DNA from 3 places in the Selenihalanaerobacter shriftii genome. Region 2 is predicted to be linked to each of the others. Evidence: riboswitches for the same ligand, from Rfam matches in the RefSeq annotation. Region 2 holds a riboswitch; each other region holds the start of a gene.
What was found. A riboswitch is a leader RNA that binds a small molecule or an ion and turns the genes downstream of it on or off. The one in region 2 is predicted to bind S-adenosylmethionine.

Region 1: another riboswitch for S-adenosylmethionine. It lies ahead of B5D41_RS05530 (homocysteine S-methyltransferase family protein); the one in region 2 lies ahead of B5D41_RS05930 (O-acetylhomoserine aminocarboxypropyltransferase/cysteine synthase family protein).
Region 3: another riboswitch for S-adenosylmethionine. It lies ahead of B5D41_RS02140 (methionine ABC transporter ATP-binding protein); the one in region 2 lies ahead of B5D41_RS05930 (O-acetylhomoserine aminocarboxypropyltransferase/cysteine synthase family protein).

The regions. Positions count from the first base shown of each region.
Region 1 covers NZ_FUWM01000008.1:83,730-88,201, reverse strand. Annotated here, with positions in the region: gene thrB (homoserine kinase) at 1-711, shown strand, start outside; gene B5D41_RS05535 (PorV/PorQ family protein) at 810-1,832, shown strand; SAM riboswitch class I at 1,944-2,054, shown strand; gene B5D41_RS05530 (homocysteine S-methyltransferase family protein) at 2,143-4,472, shown strand, end outside.
Region 2 covers NZ_FUWM01000009.1:18,859-23,330, reverse strand. Annotated here, with positions in the region: gene metX (homoserine O-acetyltransferase MetX) at 1-654, opposite strand, end outside; gene B5D41_RS05930 (O-acetylhomoserine aminocarboxypropyltransferase/cysteine synthase family protein) at 687-1,883, opposite strand; SAM riboswitch class I at 1,969-2,082, opposite strand; gene B5D41_RS05925 (ABC transporter substrate-binding protein) at 2,153-3,577, opposite strand; gene B5D41_RS05920 (L,D-transpeptidase family protein) at 3,592-4,472, opposite strand, start outside.
Region 3 covers NZ_FUWM01000004.1:160,812-165,283, forward strand. Annotated here, with positions in the region: gene B5D41_RS02135 (methionine ABC transporter permease) at 1-33, opposite strand, end outside; gene B5D41_RS02140 (methionine ABC transporter ATP-binding protein) at 8-1,057, opposite strand; SAM riboswitch class I at 1,156-1,269, opposite strand; gene cysK (cysteine synthase A) at 1,356-2,270, opposite strand; gene B5D41_RS02150 (TIGR00341 family protein) at 2,363-3,595, opposite strand; gene B5D41_RS02155 (YerC/YecD family TrpR-related protein) at 3,667-3,960, opposite strand; gene B5D41_RS02160 (MogA/MoaB family molybdenum cofactor biosynthesis protein) at 4,057-4,472, opposite strand, start outside.

The sequences.
Region 1 (4,472 bases), on a different contig from region 2:
TTTTCGCGAACAGATTATTCTCCAGCAGGCTTAGAGATAAATCTAATTAATCAAATTCCTTTATCGCGAGGATTAGGAAGTAGCGCTACAGTAATAGTAGGTGGATTAGTCTTAGCTAATTGTTTAGCAGGTGAACCTTTTTCTACAGATGAGCTTTTAAATTTTGCTACTAAGATAGAAGGGCATCCGGATAATGTAGCTCCTGCTTTGTTAGGAGGAGTAGTTATTTCTGTAATGACTGAAGATGGGGAGATAATATATAAAAGATTAGATGTTCCTAAATTAAGTACAGTAGTAGGTATTCCAGACTTTAAATTATCAACTACTGAAGCAAGAGAAGTTTTACCGGCTCAAGTTATTTTTGAAGATGCCGTTTTTAATAGTAGTCGTGTAGCTTTGTTAATAGCTTCATTGATGAGTAAAGATTATGACTTATTAGCTACTTGTTTTGAAGATAGATTACATCAATCCTACCGACAAGACTTAGTACCAGGAATGGATTCTGTTATTAAGTATACTAAAGAGGCTGGTGCTTTAGCAGTGGCTTTAAGTGGAGCAGGCCCATCTATAATTGCTTTGACTTTAAATCAGGAGGAAAGTGTGGGAAAGACTATGGTTCAGACTTTTGCTCGTCATGGAATTGAAGCTAATTATAAGATTACCAAACCAGCTACTGAAGGTGTTATAATAGAGGAATTAAAAGATGAATAATTTTCTAATATGAATTAGCAGGAAAAGTGTTACTATATGTTGAAATTAATTGAGTAGAAGGTAGATTCACATATAGCATAGAGGAGGATTTAAATTAAATGAGTTTGAAAACAAGTATAGTTGTCGTATTGACATTATTATTAGTTATTTCAGTAACTACTTTTGCTTTTGCTACTCCTAAATATGGAGCTAAAGCTTACGGAATGGGGGGCGCATTTACTGCAGTTGCTGATGATGCCAGTGCAATTTACTGGAATCCAGCTGGCTTGGTACAAAGCGGTTTCATTGGTGCAGAATTTTCTATTGGAGCAGATCCTGATGATGATTTTATTGATGATGCTAAAGATGTCTTAGATATGCCAGAAGGACCAGAACAATATAAGGCATTATATGATTTAAATTCAACTCAGATGGGGCTTGATGGGATGTTTAATGCTAATTTTAAAAATGTTGGTATAGGTGCATTATTAACTAATTCTTTTACTTATAATAATGATGATAATCTTGAATTAAGGAATCGTTTGGATGGACAAGGAGTTATTTCTACTGGGATTAAGTTGTTGGAACCACCTATGAATATTGGTGCTTTATATGTTGGTGCTAACTTAAAAGGGTTATGGAGTAGATATGATAGCGTAACTGGATATAATAGTGGTGGTAGTGGAACTACAGAAGAAGGTGAAGCTTCAGCTACAGGTTATGGCCTTGATATAGGAATGATGGCTAAGGTGACAGATGCAGTTAATTTTGGTTTAAGTGTTAAGAATGCAACATCAGATTTAGATTGGGAGTGGGATAAGAAGCCTATTAATCCAGCCAAGTTAGATGACTCATTACCACGGACGGTAACTGCTGGAACAGCAATTAAATTACCTTATCCATTATCTGCTACTATAGCAGCAGATATTGAGAGCATTGAAGATGGTGAGGATATCTATCATGTAGGTTTTGAAAAGAATATTCTCTTTAATGGTCTTTCTTTAAGAGCAGGTATGTATAAACCGGAGAATGGTGATGAAGTAATTACTGGAGGTTTAGGATTAAATTTAGCTAATTTACATGCCAATTTAGCTATGGATGATGAAGGATATTATGCTTTGTCAGCTAACCTTAAGTTTTAATAGATAATTTTTAAGTTAAACTTGACAGTTAATAATTTAAGTGTTATACTTGCATAAAATTACAGATAAAAATTCATATATTTCATCTTTATGTATGATTAATACTATATTCTCTTATCAAGAGTGGTGGAGGGACTGGCCCTATGAAGCCCGGCAACCAGTATTCATTTAGAATAAAATGGTGCCAATTCTTGCAATCTTATTAAGATTGACAGATGAGAGAAGAGGACACAGATTAAAAGATAAAGCCTCTTCTCAAATTTGAGAAGAGGCTTTTTTAAATCATTGAGAATTTAGGAGGAGAGGAAATATGAAATCAGATGTTTTAATTAGTCTTGAGTCAGAAGTACTATTATTGGATGGAGCTATGGGGACTAAATTACAACAAGAAGATTTAGAGACTGATACGGCTCCTGAGGTTTGGAACTTAAAGAGGCCAGAAATAATAAAGCAAATCCATCAAGATTATTTAGCAGCAGGAAGCCAAATTATTCAGACTAATACCTTTGGTGCTAATCGAATTAAATTAGGTGAGTATGGGTTAGCCCAAGAAGTAGAAGAAATTAATAGAGCCGCAGTACGGATAGCTAAAGAGGTTAAAAAAGATAATTATATTGCTGGTTCTGTAGGACCATTTGGTAAGTTTTTAGCTCCTATAGGTGATGTTACTTTTGAAGAAGCTATTGATATTTTTAAGGAGCAGATTGCTATTTTAGTTGATTCAGGGGTAGATTTAATAAGCTTAGAAACCATGAGTAGTCTACAAGAATTGAGAGCAGCAGTGATAGCTGCTAAAGAAGTAAGTGATAACGTTCCAGTCATGGCTCAAATGACATTTGATGAAAATTTGCGAACATTAAGTGGAACTACTCCTAAAATAGCAGCAGTAGTATTAGATGCTTTAGGAGCAGACATTATTGGAGCTAATTGTAGTTTAGGACCACAAGGTTTGCTAGATGTTTTAAAAGAATTGAACCAAGTTACTGATAAGCCATTAATAGTTCAACCTAATGCTGGATTACCTAAAATAATAGATGGGGAAACTGTTTATCAAAAGTCTCCAGAAGAAATGACTACTTATATTAAAAAGTTTGTAGCAGAAGGAGCAAATATTATTGGAGGGTGTTGTGGAACGACTGAGGATCATATTGCGGCTTTTGCCCAAGGGTTACAAGGACTGACACCAAGTAAATCAAAATTAACTAGGAATTTTAGATTAGCCAGTCGCTCTCAGTTAATGGAATTATCAGATCAAAGTGAGAGTTTAATAATTGGAGAAAGAATTAATCCTAGTGGTAAAGAACGTTTAGCTGAAGAGTTAAAGAATAACAGTTTTAAAGTGGTTCAACAGGAGATAAATTCACAAATAAAGACAGGAGCTAAGGTTTTAGATATTAATGTTGGTGGAGCCGGTATAGATGAGGTTGAGATGATGAAAAATGTAGTACAAAAAGTACAGAATACTTCTCGAGTGCCGGTCTGCATTGATACTACAGATGTTGAATCTTTAGAAGCAGGTTTAGAAGCATTTACTGGTAAGGCTTTAATTAATTCTGTAACTGGTGAAGAAGAAAGCTTGAATCGAGTTTTACCATTGGCTAAAAAGTATGGAGCAGCTTTGGTCTGCTTAACTTTAGATGAAGATGGAATCCCTGATACAGCAGAAGGAAGATTGGAGATAGCAAGAAAAATTAAGAATAAAGCTATAAGTTATGGAATTCCACCGGAGGATCTTTTAATAGATACTTTAGTTCTAACTGCTAGTACTAAACAAGCAGAAGTAGTAGAGACTTTAAATGCTATAAAGCTAGTTAAAGAAGAGTTAGGATTAAAAACAGTATTAGGAGTTAGTAATGTTTCCTATGGTTTACCGCAGAAGCCACTATTGAATCGTACTTTCTTAGCTATGGCATTAGGATATGGGTTGGATGCTTACATAGTAGATCCTTTAGACGAAGCATTACAAAAGACAATTTTAGCTGGAGATGTATTAATTAACCGAGATCAAAATGCTGCAAAGTATATTGATGCTTTAGGACAACAAAAGGTTACACAAGATAGAAAAGTTAATGATAAAGAAGAGGATAAGGATGTTGAAAAAACTGATCTGTCAGATAAGAAGCAAAATCAAAATGATAAATCATTAGAATTGGTAAAAGAAGCTGTGCTAAAAGGAGAACTGGAAGAGATAATATCTATTTTGAAGAATGCTTTAGAGGAATATTCTTCAGATGAGTTAATGAATAAAGCTTTAATTCCTGGTATTAAAGAAGTAGGTAATAAGTATGAAACTGGTGAATACTTTTTACCACAACTAATGGCATCTGCAGAAAGTATGCAGAAAGGATTTAAATATTTAAAAGATGAATTGGGAAGTGATATTAAAACATCTTCTGCTGGAAAGGTGTTATTAGCAACAGTTAAAGGAGATGTGCATGATATCGGGAAGAATATTGTTAAAGTAGTTGTGGAAAATCATGGTTATGAAGTGTTAGATTTAGGTAAAGATGTATCCAATGAACAAATAATTGAAGCAGTTAAGCAAGAAAAAGTTGATGTAGTAGGCTTAAGTGCTTTAATGACTACTACTATGGTAGAGATGGAAGAAGTAGTTAAACGTCTTAAAGCAGAAAATTTAGA
Region 2 (4,472 bases):
TCCTTTTTGCCAATCTGGATCATTTTTGATAGCCTCAATTGCTATTTGATTATATGCTATACTTTGAGCTTTAAGTCTTCCTGGTGTTCCAATTGGTATTACCTTATCTACAAAATCTGGATACTCTACTGCCCACTTTAAGGCTTGCATACCTCCCATGGAACCACCAATTACTGCTCGAAGATGATTAATCCCTAATTTATCTAATAATGCTTTCTGTAGCTTAATCATATCTTTAATTGTTATTACAGGAAAATCAGTTCCATACTCTCTTCCTGTCTCTGGATTAATAGAAGCAGGACCAGTTGTGCCATAGCAGCTCCCTAACACATTACTACAAATTACATAATATTTATTGGTGTCAATTGCTTTATTTGGACCAATTAAATTATTCCACCAACCTACTTCTTGATCACCTGTCTGATATTTACCGGCAGTATGGGCGTTAGCTGTTAAATGATGAACAATTAAAATTACATTATCTTGATTAGAATTTAATCTACCATATGTTTCATAATTAATTTCTATAGGCCCTAACTCTTTACCGGATTCAGTCTTAAATTTCTCTTTAGCATCAAAAAGAGTCAGATTGTGTGGTGAAGTTAAACTCACCTCATCACTAATATACTCTACTTCTCTATTACAAATACTCATAACTCTCCCTTCCTTCCAGTTAAACTTAAAAACTAATCAATAGTTGCAAATGCTTGCTTTAAATCGGCAATTATATCTTCTACATTCTCAATCCCTACCGATAATCTAATTAAACCTTCAGTAATACCAGCTTCTTCTTGCTCCTCTTTTCCTAATTGTTCATGAGTAGTCGAAGCCGGATGAATAATTAATGTTCTAGTGTCACCTACGTTGGCTAAAAGTGAACATAACTCTACACTATTAATTAGCTTCTTACCAGCTTCAAAGCCACCTTTAATTTCAAAACAGACCATACCTCCAAAATTCTCTTGTTGTTTTTTAGCTAATTCATGTTGTGGATGACTCTCTAATCCTGGATATTTAATCCACTCTACTTGATCATGTTCTTCTAACCATTCTGCTACTTGTTGTGCATTTTCTGAATGTCTTTCCATACGTAAAGAGAGTGTTTCTAATCCCTGAATAAATAACCACGAATTCATTGGACTTAAAGCTGGACCTGTGTCACGATATCCTTCAGTTCTAACTTTAAAAATAAAATCTTCTGAACCAACAATAACTCCTCCTATAGAACTTCCATGACCTCCTATATATTTAGTTGCCGAATGAACCACAATATCTGCTCCTAAACTTAAAGGTTGACATAAGTAAGGAGTATTAAAAGTATTATCAAAGACTACTGTAATATCATTTTCATGAGCAATTTCTGCTACTTTTTTGATATCAACAATATTTAAAAGTGGATTACCAGGTGATTCTAAATAAAGAACTTTTGTATTTTCAGTAATAGCCTCTTCCCAGGCATCTAAATCATCTGGATCTACAAATGTAGTCTCAATCCCATACTTTGGTAAAGTCACTGAAAAGAGATTATAAGTTCCACCATAGATACATCTAGAAGAAACAATTTCATCTCCTGCCTCTAATAAACCTAATATAGTTAAATTAATAGCTGCCATCCCTGATGATGTAGCTAAAGCTGCTTCGCCTCCCTCTAAAGCTGCTATTCGCTTCTCAAATGCTGAGTGAGTCGGATTTCCAATTCTAGTATAAATATTCCCTTCTTCCTCTAAAGCAAATAATCGTGCTGCATGGTCAGCATCATTAAATACATAAGATGTTGTCTGATAAATAGGCACCGCTCTTGACCCAGTTGTTTCCTCTGGTTCATATCCTGCGTGTAAAGACAGTGTGTCAAATCCTAAATTTCTTTTTTCTTCTTTTGTCATATTTATTACCTCCATTTTTAATTAAAAATAAAAAAACCTCTTCTCTGATGAGAAGAGGTTTATAATTTATTATAATTATACTCCTCTCTCATCTCTCAACGAAAATTTTTTCGTTGCAGGATTTGGCACCATTGCATTCTAAACGAATGCCGGTTGCCGGGCTTCATCGGGCCAGTCCCTCAGCCACTCTTAATAAGAGCTTTCATTCATATTAACTTTTTACTTTAAATTATAATAACATAAATCACTAAATATGTCAACTCTATTATTCATTTTTTATCTTCATTCTTTTTTTCGACCTTATTCTTTTCATTATCAGTAACATTTAATATATCTTCAGCAATATTTAAGATTTCTCTACTTACTTTAGGAATAGATTCTCCTTCTAACCAGAATGATTCGTACCGCTCATCAATCACTTGCTTAATCTCTAACTCTAATTTCTCATTATTAAAACCACTTAACTCCTTATAACTACCACGGTCTACATAAGTCAATAGTTGATTTTGAATATCAGTTGTTAGATTTACTTCTTGCTTCCAATGAGAAATTAAAGGTAGATAACTTGGTACCACTCTTAACTTCTTAGCTATAAAAAGTGATTTCTGTTGATTAAGAAACTTAGCAAATTTATAAACAGCTTTTGTATGATCGTCCCCTTTATACTCTTCTTGTCTAAAAAGCACTAAACCTCTTACCTTTAGCGGTACTTTACTCACTTCAGGATCATTAGTAGGTATCGGTAATAAAGTTAATTCTACATTCTTTTCTTTTTTATCTCGCTGATACAAATTATTTAATAACCATAAATTAACTGGAGCAATCACTCCTGCTCTACCTTGCCAAAAATAAGGTAGTAATTTTTTATTCATCTCTTCTGGTTCTTCATAGAATACTTTATGACTACGTAAATCATCTAAATATTCAAAAGTACCTTTTAAATTCTTCTCTGTCAAAAGCAATTTACCTTCTTTAGAAACTAGTTCCTGACTGTCATTCATACTTAATAATTGATAAAACAATTCTGAATTATATGGATTAAAGATTATACAACTTTTTTTATTTAAACCTTTGATTTCTTTAGCTGTTTGGTAAAAAGTCTCCCATGGCCAGCCTTTTTCTTTAACTCTACTCAGGTCTAAATCTGTCTTAGTAAGTAATTTGCGATTCCCAACCCAAACTTGAGGTAATAACCAATTCGGTAATCCCCATACTTTTTGATCATAAGTAAATGCTGAAGTTCCTAACTGATTATAGTCTTCTATTTCATTCTCGGCAAAGAATATATTAACTGGAATCTGATATTCTTCACTTATTAATTTAGTACCAAATAAATCATTATATATATCAGGTGGTTTCCCTTCTGTTAACCTTTTCTTCAATTTATTTCTGCCTTCTATAAATGATAGTAATTCATACTTCACTTTAATATTCGGATACATATCATTAAATTCTGTAATTGTTTCTTGTAAAAACTTTTTATACTCTGCATCTTGACCAATAAAGAGGGGATAATCCCAATAAGTTATTTGATATTCCTTGTCAGCCACTAATTCTACTTTAGGATCAATTGTAAAACCTTGCTGATCTTTATAGCTAAGATAAAATGTTAAAGCCGAGGTAACAATAATAATTAATCCTATCATCCCAATTAATATAGGCCAATCAAAATTAGACTTTAATTTTTCTAGCACACCTAACCCCCCCTTTATTTAATATTTAAAATATAAAATGTATTTTCATCTCCAACTAAATCATCTTTCAAACCATAAATATACTTAAAATCTTTCATCGCTTTTTTAGTACTATCACCAAATCTTCCATCTGTATAACCAGGATCTAAACCATGTTCTCTTAATTTCTCTTGAAATAACAATACATCTTTCCCTGACTGTCCAGAACGAAGATTATGAGTTATTTTAATCGGATCTCTTCTTCCAATAATCTTTACTCTAGTACCAACATCTACCCACGAATAGAGTATCTTTACATGTCTATTAAACATTCTAATACAGCCATGGCTAGCTGCTGTTCCAATAGACCCAGGCTTATTAGTGCCGTGCATTCCATAAATTCCCCACGGTACATTTAGTCTCATCCAACGAACACCAAATCCTCCACCCCAATGAGCATCTTTAGCAATAACTGCCCACTCACCAATCGGCGATTTAGTCGAAGGTTTTCCTACAGCTACCGGGAATTTATGGTATGGTTCACCATCTGAATAAACCGTCATTTGTTTCTTATATGCATCTATTAAAAGAAAAACCTCTCCCTCTGGTGGCTTTAATTTTTCACTAGCAACTTCTTGACTCTTTCCCTTATCCAAAGCTTGAGCTAAATTTAACCAAGTTTTTTCATCAACTATTCCATCAATTGTTAAATTATTAGCTTTTTGAAATTTATTAACTGCTAAATATGTATTCCAGTCATAGACTAAATTTAATTCTCGTTTATAAAAACCTAATTCTTTTAATTGCCGTTGTAATTCCTGAACATCTTGACCTTGCATTCTTGACTGCTTTAAACCCAAAATACGAAGTTGACCACAATCACAAGTGGGTCCCGATTCAATTGCGAATATAGTTA
Region 3 (4,472 bases), on a different contig from region 2:
TAAATTACTAGCTAATTGCTCTAACAGACTCATCACTTCTAACCACCTCCACTTGTAAACCTTCTTCATGTAAATAATTAACCGCTTGCTTTATTTGAAAATTATTTCCTGTTAATTCGATTAAGAGAATGCCAAAAGAAGTCTCTTGAATTTTATCAATATTTCCATATAGAATATTAGCATCTATGTCAAATTCTTTAATAATTGTAGAAAAAGTAGGCTCTTTTACTACCTCACCAACAAAAGAAACTTTGATTAGCTTACCTGATTTTGATTCTAACACACTACTTCTTTGATAAAACTCTTCAGGAATATCAGCATTAATTACACTCTGCACAAATCGTTTTGTAGTTTCATGCTTAGGATCAGTGAAGACTTGAATAGTCTCCCCCTCTTCAATAATATAACCTTTTTCTAAAACTGCAACCCTATCACAAATCTGCTTTATAACTTCCATTTCATGAGTGATTAATACAATAGTAATTCCTAACTTTTCATTAATATCTTTTAATAAATCTAAAATAGAATCTGTAGTCTCAGGATCTAATGATGAAGTTGCCTCATCACATAATAATAATTTAGGTTCGTTGGCTAAAGCCCTAGCTACTCCCACTCTCTGTTGTTGACCTCCACTTAACTGTGCAGGATAATTATTAGCTTTATCAGCTAACCCTACTAAATCTAATAATTCATTAACTTTATTTTTAATATCTGACTTACTAACACCTGCTAATTCTAATGGAAAAGCCACATTATCTGCAACTGTCCTACTCTGCAAAAGATTAAAACCTTGAAATATCATACCAATCTTTTTCCTAGCTTGTCGCAATTCTTTAGTATTTAATTTTGTTAAATCTTGACCATTTACAATCACTTGACCTTCTGTAGGTTCTTCTAATAAATTCAAGCATCTAATGAAACTGCTTTTCCCAGCTCCACTAGGACCGATAATTCCAAAAATATCTCCTGACTTAATTTCAAAATTAACATTCTTTAATGCAACTACTTGCCCTTCTTCACTACTATATACTTTACTCAAACCTTTAATCTTAATCATCATTATCACCTTTCTCATTTCACTACTATTTAAAATAATATTCTCTGAATTAAAAAAACCTCTTCTCAAAGAGAAGAGGTTGATTATTCTAACCACTCTTCTCATCTTCCAGCATTTTTGCTGCAGGATTTGGCACCGCTATAGTATTGCGAACTTATACTACCGGTTGCCGGGCTTCATCGGGCCAGTCCCTCCACCTCTCTTGATAAGAGTCTATTATTAAGTTACTAACATAATATCATGGCCTAAAAGTTTTGTCAAGAATCATTTGCAAAATTTGATTATAAATTATTCTTCTTTAAAAAAGATCAGTGCTTAAATATCTTTCACCTGTATCTGGAGCAATAACTACTACCTTCTGCTTACTATCCAATTCATCTGCTACTTTTAAAGCTGCAGCCACAGCTGCTCCAGAAGAAATACCGGCTAAAACCCCTTCCTTTTGGGCTAAACTTCGAGCTGTCTTCTTTGCTTCCTCATCAGTTATCTTCATAGCATCATCTATAAGATTAGTATTTAACACATCTGGAATAAATCCAGCACCAATCCCTTGAATTCCATGAGGACCAGGGTCTTCACCAGCAATAACTGCAGATGTCTTAGGTTCTACTGCATAAACTTTAATATCTTCTAATTCTTCTTTTAATACTTCTCCTACTCCTGTTATTGTTCCTCCAGTACCTACTCCAGCTACAAATGCATCAATATCTCTATCCATAGCTTCCAAAATTTCTTGAGCAGTATTATTACGATGAATTTCAGGATTAGCAGAATTATTAAATTGTTGTGGCATAAAGTATTCATCATGTTCTGCTACTAATTCTTCTGCTTTTCGAATAGCTCCAGGCATTCCTTCAGACCCAGGAGTTAACACCAATTTAGCTCCATAAGCACTAAGTAAGTTTCTGCGTTCTTGACTCATTGACTCAGGCATAGTTAAAATAACATTATATCCTTTTGCATTTCCAGCCAAAGCAAGCCCTATACCTGTATTACCGCTAGTCGGTTCCACAATAGTCCCGCCAGAATTTAATTTGCCAGATGCTTCTGCAGATTCAATCATACTTAAACCTATTCTATCTTTAATACTTCCTCCTGGGTTAAAAGATTCTAATTTTACATAAATATCAGCACTATTTTCCGGTACAATTCTATTCAACTTTACTATCGGAGTATCACCTATTAATTCTGTTATATCTTCTACTTTTTTCATGATTATACCCTCCTAATTTTAATTCCAACTAAGCCACTAGGTTTATGTGTATTCATGATTTTACCAGAACTTAGATTACTTGTCAAGAAACTTTATAAAGAGTCTAAAGGAAGTTGAAATCGTTTAGTTGGAATAACTTCAAAAATGACTCTATAATCTGAACCTAACCTCTTCTTAACCCTCTTCTCTATTAATCTAAAAAAGTACTCATCTGTCCCTTTAGGGGTATAAATAAATAACTCTACTGTCTTACCCTGAACTCCTATTTCTAACAAATTCGTTTCTAATTCATCACCAAAGCTTTCTCTATATACTTTGCGTACAATATCTTCAGGTTGTTCCTTAATCATACGTTGATAAGTCATCCAAGATAGCGGCAAGCTTAAAATAATAGTTACCACTATAATTATTATTAAGCTCTTTTTAATTAATTTTTGGGCTTTAAATTCATACCATATCTGTGGTTTCAACCCTTTAAAATAAAAAATCCCCATGATAGCAAGAATTAAAGCTAAATAATTACCAACTAAAAGTAAAGTAGCACCTCCTACCATGGTCAAATTCCCTAGCGAAATCCCAATTCCCATAGTACACATTACTGGAATTAAAGCTGCTGCAATTACCACCCCAACAATCTGAGCCCTAACTCCTGAAATTAAGGAGTAAGCACCTGCACTACCTGCTGCTAAAGCAACCAAGAGATCAGCTACTGTTGGAAACATTCTGCCTTTTAATGCCGAGTTAATAGCTACATTAGGTACTATACTTCCCATTATAAGTCCGACCACTACTGCTATTAAGAGTACCGTTGATTCCGATATTATTCCTTTAACTATTAATTTAAAATTACCTAATACAATCCCCATAGAAATAGCCACAATCGGTCCAAAGACTGGCGCAATAATCATCGAACCTACAATGACAGGGATATTATTTAAAATCAAACCTAATGAAGCTATTATTGCTGCCATTATTGCTAAAAAAATAAAATGATCATTTACTGTTGAATTGTTTTGAGCATATGTCACTAAAGATTCTCGATTAGCCTTAAAAGAAGACTCTTTTTCTTTTGCTTTATTTCTAGGAATTACTGTATCTGGTGTGAAGATAATCATACTTCTATCCTCATTTTCATCAAAGTTAAATTTTTCAGTAAGATTATCTAAGACTGTATCAGCATTCCCATATAACAAACTTATGATTAGTAAATCACCAGTTTCCGACGAAATTAATTTGTAATCTTCAATATCTATACCTAAATTATTTAATAGTTTGACTGCTTCTTTTCCTTCTTCTGACTGGAAGGTGGCCTGAACTATTTGCATAAAAAAACCTCCCTATATCAAGCTACTAAATCATTCTTTAGTATGGTTAATTAGGGAGAAATTTATCAATCCTACTCAGTTTTATCTAGCCTATCTAAAATCAATTTATAACCTCCTGGGCCATAATTCAAACATCTCTTTACTCTACTTATAGTAGCCGTACTAGCTCCTGTCATGTCAGCAATTTTATCATAAGTAGCACCTTGATTTAACATTTTAGCTACTTCTAATCTCTGTCCTAATGCTTTAATCTCATTAACTGTAAATATATCTTCGAAGAATTTATAAGCCTCTTCTATTGTGTCTAAAGCTAAAATGGCTGTAAATAGCTGATCAGTAAATTCATCCTTTAAATGTGAATTCACATAAATCCCCCCTAAAATATAATTCTTTATCTACATTATAACGGATTTTATAAAAGAATGTCAACACTTTAAAGCATTAAAGTATATAGAAGTAAATTATCGCGCACAATCTTCTACCTCATCTCGAATTAAATCAATAGCATGGGGTAAAGCTGATAAGACAACCTCTAAACATTCATTAACAGCTTTGGGACTACCTGGAAGATTAATAATTAAAGTTTTATCAGCTATTCCAGCTATAGCCCTAGATAACATCGCTCTGTTTGTAACTTTTAAACTTTCCATCCGCATTGCCTCAGCTATACCAGGTACCTCTTTATCAATTAACTCCAATGTAGCATCTGGAGTTACATCCCTAGGTCCAAGTCCTGTGCCACCAGTAGTCAAGAGTAGTTCAACACCTTCTTGAGTCATCATTTCTAACATCTTGCATTTTAATAACTCTTTTTCATCAGGTACAATTTGATAACTAACTACTTTACCATCTATCTCTGCTACCATATCTTGAATCA